One region of the Kitasatospora sp. NPDC043949 genome, then DNA from elsewhere that is predicted to be linked to it. Evidence: riboswitches for the same ligand, from Rfam matches in the RefSeq annotation. Region 1 holds a riboswitch; the other holds the start of a gene.
The links. A riboswitch is a leader RNA that binds a small molecule or an ion and turns the genes downstream of it on or off. The one in region 1 is predicted to bind cobalamin.
Positions count from the first base shown of each region.

Region 1 (3,621 bases):
CTGCCCCGTCCCCGGGCCGGTGCCGACCAGCCCGGCCAACCGCGACTACGCGGCCGGGTTCGCCGCCGCCCTGATGGCCAAGGACCTCGGACTCGCCGCCGGGGCCGCCGACGCCGCGGGCCTGCCCACGGACCTCGGACGCAGGGCGGCACAGCTGTACGCGGACTTCGCTCAGGCCGACGGGGGCGCCGGCCTGGACTTCTCGGCGATCATCACCACCCTGCGGGAGGACGGCAAGTGACCGGCTACGAGACGATCCTGGTCGAGCGCAAGGGCCGGGTGGGGCTGATCACGCTCGACCGGCCCAAGGTGCTGAACGCGCTCAACACCCTGCTGATGAACGAAGTCGTGCAGGCGGCAACGGAGTTCGACCGTGACCCGGAGATCGGCGCGCTGGTGATCACCGGCTCCGAGAAGGCCTTCGCGGCCGGCGCCGACATCAAGGAGATGCAGTCGCTCGACTTCGTCGACGCCTACCTCGGCGACTGGTTCGCCGCCTGGGACCGCTTCGCCGCGCTGCGCAAGCCGGTGGTGGCGGCGGTGGCGGGCTACGCGCTGGGCGGCGGCTGCGAGCTGGCGATGCTGTGCGACGTCCTCCTGGCGGCGGACACCGCGAAGTTCGGGCAGCCGGAGATCAAGCTCGGCGTGATCCCCGGCATCGGCGGCTCGCAGCGGCTGACCCGGGCGGTCGGCAAGGCGAAGGCGATGGAACTCTGTCTGACCGGCCGGATGATGGGCGCCGAGGAGGCCGAGCGGGCCGGCCTGGTCTCCCGCATCGTCCCGGCGGGCCAACTGCAGGCCGAGGCCCTGGCGGTGGCCGAGACGATCGCGGCGATGTCCACCCCGGCGGCCGTCATGCTCAAGGAGAGCGTCAACCGCTCGTACGAGACCACGCTCGCCGAGGGCGTCCGCTTCGAACGGCGACTGTTCCACGCCACGTTCGCCACGGCGGACCAGAAGGAGGGCATGGCGGCCTTCGCCGAGAAGCGCCCACCGGAGTTCCTTCACCGCTGACGGTCCGAGCGGTTCGCGGCGCGATGTGGCGCGATGCGGCGGACGATCCCTTGACCGGGACTTCTCCGTCTCGCCATGATGGGCCGTCATGTTGTGACTCCGCCGCTGGGGGAAGTCCGGTTCGAATCCGGCGCTGACCCGCAACGGTAGGCCGCCGATCCGATGTCGGCGGCGAGCCCGAGTACCCGGCGGCGGAGGTGTGTCGTCCCCTCCTCCCGTCGTGGTCTGCGGGCCGGAGCTCCGAGGGCTGCCCGGCTTGTTGCCGCCGTCCTCCGGGCCCCTGCGTGCGGGCCCGGAAAGGCCCACCGTGTCCTCGTTCCGACGCCCCCTGCGCCTCTTCGCGATACCCGCGCTCGCCCTCGCCACCGTCCTCCCGGCGGCCGCTGCCGCCCACGCGGCACCTGCCGCCGCGACTTCGTCCCCGACGGTCCGCCCCGACGCCGCCGCGGGCGGCTGGCTCGCCCGCCAACTCGTCGACGGCGACCACTTCGAGTCCGTCTTCAACGGGACCGCCTACCCCGACCAGGGCCTGACCATCGACGCCGTGCTGGCCTTCGCCGCCTCGCACAGCTCCGACCAGGCCGCCACGAAGGCCACCGCCTGGCTGGCCAAGCCCGAGGTCATCAGCGGCTACCTCGGCGACGGCACCACCGAGGCCTACGCGGGCGCGACCGCCAAGCTGCTGCTCGCCGTCGAGGTGCGCGGCGGGAACCCGACGGCCTTCGGCGGCGTCGACCTGCCGGCCCGCCTGCGCTCGCTCCAGACCGCCGAGGGCCGGTTCTCCGACCGCTCGCAGTGGGGCGACTACAGCAACGCCTTCGGCCAGTCCCTGGCCGTGATCGCCCTGCACCGCACGGCCGGTGGGGCCCCGGCGACGGCCGTCGACTTCCTCGCCAACAGCCAGTGCGCGGACGGCGGGTACCCGGTCGCCTTCGGCCAGGCCACCTGCGCCAGCGACCCGGACGCCACCGCGCTCGCCGCCCAGGCCCTCGCCGCGACCGGCCGCACCGCCAAGGCCGACGCCGGACTCGGCTGGCTGACTGCCCACCAGAACGCCGACGGCGGCTTCTCGGCCGCCGGGGCCGCCGCGTCCAACGCCAACACCACCGGCCTCGCCACGCAGGCGCTGCTGGCCGGCGGACGCTTCGGGGCCGGCCTCAAGGGCTGGAGCAGCCTGGTCAAGCTCCAGCAGGGCTGCGCCACGGACCCGGGCGTGCGCGGGGCGGTCGCCTACGACGCGACCGGCTTCAACCCGGCCACCGGCGCCCGGGCCACGGCGCAGGCCGTCCTCGGCCTCGCGGGCACCCCGCTGGCCACCCTCTCCGCCGCCGGTGCCCGCCCGGACGCGCCCGTGCCGGCCTGCCCGGCGACCACCCGCTGACCCCGCGAGGAGAGCTCCGATGACCGACACCATGGCGCCCGCGCGCCCGGCCCGCCGCACCCTCGGGTCGATCGCCGCCGCCGCTGCCCTCACCGCCGGACTGCTCGGCGCCTCCGTCGTCCAGGCCCCGCAGGCGCGGGCCGCCGCCTGCGACGGCACCACCGGCGTCACCGTCGTGGTCGACTTCACCGCCGTCGGCGGTGGCATCCAGACCGGCTGCGCACCCGGCGACCCGGCCAGCGGCCTGGCCGCGCTGACCGGCGCCGGGTTCGCGTACACCTTCCACCCGCGCTACCCGGGCTTCGTCTGCACCATCAACGCCCTGCCGACGACCTGCGCCAACCCCACCGGCAGCGCCTACTGGTCGTACTGGCACGCCCAGCACGGCGGCCCCTGGTCGTACAGCAACCTCGGCGCGGGCAGCTACAACCCGGCGCCCGGCGACGTCGAGGGCTGGTCCTTCGGCGCCGGCGCCCAGCCGGGCGTCACCGCGCCCTGACCTCCGGAGACACCCCGGTGCCCCGGCCCCTCCGGAAGGGGGGCCGGGGCACCGGCGGTTCAGAGTTCAGACGGTGCGGGACGTTCGGCGCCGCCGGGCGAGCTGTTCGGTCAGCAGCTGTGCGAGCGGCCCCGCGCGCCGGGGTCGGTGCGCGGGGCCGCTGTGGGTCATCGGGTGGTTCAGCAGTGGGGCAGGCCGGGCACGTTGTGGAACATCGCCGCGCCGTCCACGTAGGGTGCGAACGTCCAGGAGGACCCCGAGGGGGTGACCACACCGTACTGGTACACCCACGTGGTGTGGTACCAGACGTCGCCGTCATTGCCGACGTTCCCGCCGGCCACCCAACAGTCCGCCCAGGCCGAGTCGCCCGGCGCGAGGGTGATGTTGTTGTACTTGCCGGACCCCGCGTCGGCGGCGGTGTAGACGCCCGCGGAGTGGCTGGTGCTCAGCCGGACCCACTGCGGGGAGGAACCGATGTTGGACGGGTTCGGGTCGGCGGACGCCAGCGACGTCACGCCGACGACGGATGCCCCGGCCAGAGCGAGTGCGGCGAGCGCCTTGATCGAACGGGTCATGATGTGATTCCCCGATTCCTCCCGGCCCTCCTGTAGGGCTGGTCGGTGATGAGCAAACCGCACCTCGACCGCGCAGTCCAGGCTGCAAACCGGCCAGGTCCCGTTCCCCAGAAGTCCCCCAGGCGGACCGCGAGTTGGGGGACCGTCGGGTC
Region 1 is NZ_JBWKEQ010000007.1:136,957-140,577, forward strand. Features, by position in the region: gene mmsB (3-hydroxyisobutyrate dehydrogenase) at 1-241, shown strand, start outside; gene AC07AL_RS08690 (enoyl-CoA hydratase) at 238-1,014, shown strand; cobalamin riboswitch at 1,101-1,221, shown strand; gene AC07AL_RS08695 (peptidase) at 1,322-2,395, shown strand; gene AC07AL_RS08700 (flagellar hook-length control protein FliK) at 2,415-2,894, shown strand; gene AC07AL_RS08705 (hypothetical protein) at 3,074-3,469, opposite strand.

Region 2 (3,621 bases), on a different contig from region 1:
GATCGGCTTCGACGGGTCGTCCGGCGCTCCGCCCGGGGTGCCGGACGGGTTCCCGCCCGGGGTTGCGGCGGCACTCGGCGCGGCACTCCGGGCGGCACCCGATGCGGCGGAGGACGGCCGGTTGGAGGCCGAGGCGATCGGCCCGGCGACCGGCTTGTCGCCGCCGCCCTTCGTCAGCAGCACCGCCCCGCCCGCGATCAGGCCGCCGACCAGGACGACCGCGACCGCCACGCCGAGGGCCCGCAGTCGGCGGCGGCGCTTGCCGTCCGCCGCGTTGCGGTCGGCCAGCGCCTCCCAGTTCGGCTCGGCGCGCTGCGGCGCCTGGGGCTGCGGGTACGACTGCGGATGCGGCTGGGGGTGTGCCTGGGGATGCGGCTGGGGGTGCGCCTGGGGGTTCGGCTGCCACTGCGGCGGCAGCTGCTGCCCTGGCGGTCCCGGCTGCGGCAGCGGAGGCTGCCCCGGCGGACCGGGCTGCGCCACCGGCTGCGCGGGCGGCACCGGAGGCCCGTACGAGGCCGGCGGCGGCCCGAAGCCCCCGCTCGGCGGCAACACCGGACCGGGCACCACCGGCGGCTGCTGACCGTGCGCGTCCCCCGGCCCGGTGGGAGGCGTTCCCTGCGGACCCTGCCCGGGTGCGCCAGTTCCGTCGCTCACGCGCCCCCTCGCTTCGCTCGATGATCGCTTCGCGAAACGCGCCCCTCGGCGCTTCGCTCGCTCATGCGCCCAGATCGTAGGGCATGCCCGCGGCAACCGGTCCGCCCGGTGACCGTTCCGTATCGAAACCAGGACGCCGGGGCCCGGAATCAGGGCGCCGGAAGCCCGGAATCAGGGCGCCGGAAGCCCGGATCCGAGGCGCCCCAAGGCCACGACCCGCCCCCTCCCGGCACCACCGGTTATCGCTCCGACACACCGCGCCGTACTACATGTGGGGTCGCATCAGAGAGACACCACTAGATGTATGCTCAATCCTGCTGTCGATGCAGGGGAACCCGGTGCGAATCCGGGACTGCCCCGCAGCGGTGAGCGGGCGGCTACCAGTAGCCGCCCCGCGAGTCCGAGTACCTGCCGACGGTGTGCGCACGGGCCCTCCCGCAGAGGCCGCGCCAGCACGAGAACTACCTTCCGGGCCTCGCGGGCGGGCCGGGGACGCCACCGTCGCGCGACGCTTCCTGCGTACGTGCCGTGCTCCCCTGCCCCGAACGGCCCGGTACCCCCCGATCACCGCCGCCGATCGCCGCCAGGAGAGAGCGCCTTGACCACCGCTGCCTCAGCCACCCTGCCCGCCCAGGGCACCGGCCCCGCCCCCACCGACCCGACGGTCTCCGACCCCGGCGGCGCGCTCCTTCGGCTGCTCACCGACCGCAGCGTCGATCTCCCCCAGGTGGACCCCGGCCATGTCGCCGCCGCCGCGCTGCGTGGCCGCCACGCCGGCTCGGACTTCGCCGAGCTGCGCGGGCTGGCCGTGGACGCCGCCGCGTCGATGATCGCCGAGGACCCCCAGTACTCGAAGCTGGCCGCCCGGCTGCTCGCCCTGGAGATCGTCGACGAGGCGAACAGCCAGGGCTCGCGCTCCTTCGCCGCCTCGATCGCCGTCGGCCACGCCGAGGGCCTGATCGGCGACACCACCGCCGCCTTCGTCACCAAGCACGCCGCCGCCCTGGACGCGCTGATCGACGCGCACGGCGACGACCGCTTCGAGTACTTCGGCCTGCGCACCGTGCAGTCCCGCTACCTGCTGCGCCACCCGATCACCCGCAAGGTCATCGAGACCCCGCAGCACTTCCTGCTCCGCGTCGCCTGCGGCCTGGCGGTCGGCGACAGCGAGCAGTCGGTGCGGGAGGTCGCCGAGCTGTACGGCCTGATGAGCCGGCTGGAGTACCTGACCTCCTCGCCGACCCTGTTCAACTCCGGCACCCGGCACCCGCAGATGTCGAGCTGCTACCTGCTCGACTCCCCGCTGGACAACCTGGACTCGATCTACAACCGCTACGCGCAGATCGCCCGGCTGTCCAAGCACGCCGGCGGCATCGGCCTGTCCTACTCGCGCATCCGCTCGCGCGGCAGCCTGATCCGCGGCACCAACGGCAAGTCCAACGGCATCGTCCCGTTCCTGCGCACCCTCGACTCCTCGGTCGCCGCCGTCAACCAGGGCGGCCGCCGCAAGGGCGCGGCCTGCGTCTACCTGGAGACCTGGCACGCCGACATCGAGGAGTTCCTGGAGCTCCGCGACAACACCGGCGAGGAGGCGCGGCGCACCCACAACCTCAACCTGGCGCACTGGATCCCGGACGAGTTCATGCGCCGGGTCAACGCCAACGAGGACTGGTCGCTGTTCTCCCCCGCCGACGTGCCCGAGCTCGTCGACCTGTGGGGCTCCGACTTCGACGAGGCCTACCGCAAGGCCGAGCTGGCCGGCAAGGCCGTGCGCACCATCCCCGCGCAGACCCTGTACGCCCGGATGATGCGCACCCTGGCGCAGACCGGCAACGGCTGGATGACCTTCAAGGACGCCTCCAACCGCGCCGCCAACCAGACCGCGCTGCCCGGCCGCACGGTGCACTCCTCGAACCTGTGCACCGAGATCCTGGAGGTCACGGACGACTCCGAGACCGCCGTCTGCAACCTCGGCTCGGTCAACCTCGGCGCCCACGTCGCCCCGGGGGCCTCCGTCGACGACCTGCTCGGCGCCATGGACTGGGAGCGCCTCGACGCCACCGTCCGCACCGCCGTGACGTTCCTCGACCGCGTGGTGGACATCAACTTCTACCCGACCACCGAGGCCGGCACCTCCAACTCCCGCTGGCGCCCGGTCGGCCTCGGCGTGATGGGCCTCCAGGACGTCTTCTTCAAGCTGCGGATCGACTTCGACTCCGCCGAGGCCGCGCGGCTGTCCACCCTCATCGCCGAGCGCATCATGCTCACCGCGTACGAGCGCTCCGCCGACCTGGCCGAGCAGCTGGGCCGCCACGAGGCCTACGGCGAGACCCGCGCCGCCCGCGGCGAGCTGCACATCGACCACTTCCCGACGGCCGCCCCGCAGTGGGCCGACCGCTGGACCGCGCTGCGCGCCCGCATCGCCGAGACCGGCCTGCGCAACTCGCTGCTGCTGGCCATCGCGCCGACCGCGACCATCGCGTCCATCGCCGGCGTCTACGAGTGCATCGAGCCGCAGGTCTCCAACCTGTTCAAGCGCGAGACGCTGTCCGGCGAGTTCCTCCAGGTCAACCCGTACCTGGTGCGCGAGCTCAAGGAGCTCGGCGTCTGGGACCAGCAGACCCGCGACGCCCTGCGCGAGGCCAACGGCTCCGTCCAGGAGCTGGGCTGGCTGCCCGCCGAGGTCCGCTCGCTGTACCGCACCGCCTGGGAGCTGCCCCAGCGCGCGCTGATCGACCTGGCCGCGGCCCGCATGCCGTACCTCGACCAGAGCCAGTCGCTGAACCTGTTCATGGCGGCGCCGACCATCGGCAAGCTCAGCTCGATGTACGCCTACGCGTGGAAGGTCGGTCTCAAGACCACCTACTACCTGCGCTCGCGCCCGGCGACCCGGATCGCCCAGGCCGCCTCCGGTACCGCCCGCGCCGCCGCGCCCGCGCCCGCGTCCTCGTCCGCGCCCGTGCCCGT
Region 2 is NZ_JBWKEQ010000059.1:16,141-19,761, forward strand. Features, by position in the region: gene AC07AL_RS33080 (hypothetical protein) at 1-654, opposite strand, end outside; cobalamin riboswitch at 959-1,084, shown strand; gene AC07AL_RS33085 (ribonucleoside-diphosphate reductase subunit alpha) at 1,277-3,621, shown strand, end outside.
Region 2: another riboswitch for cobalamin. It lies ahead of AC07AL_RS33085 (ribonucleoside-diphosphate reductase subunit alpha); the one in region 1 lies ahead of AC07AL_RS08695 (peptidase).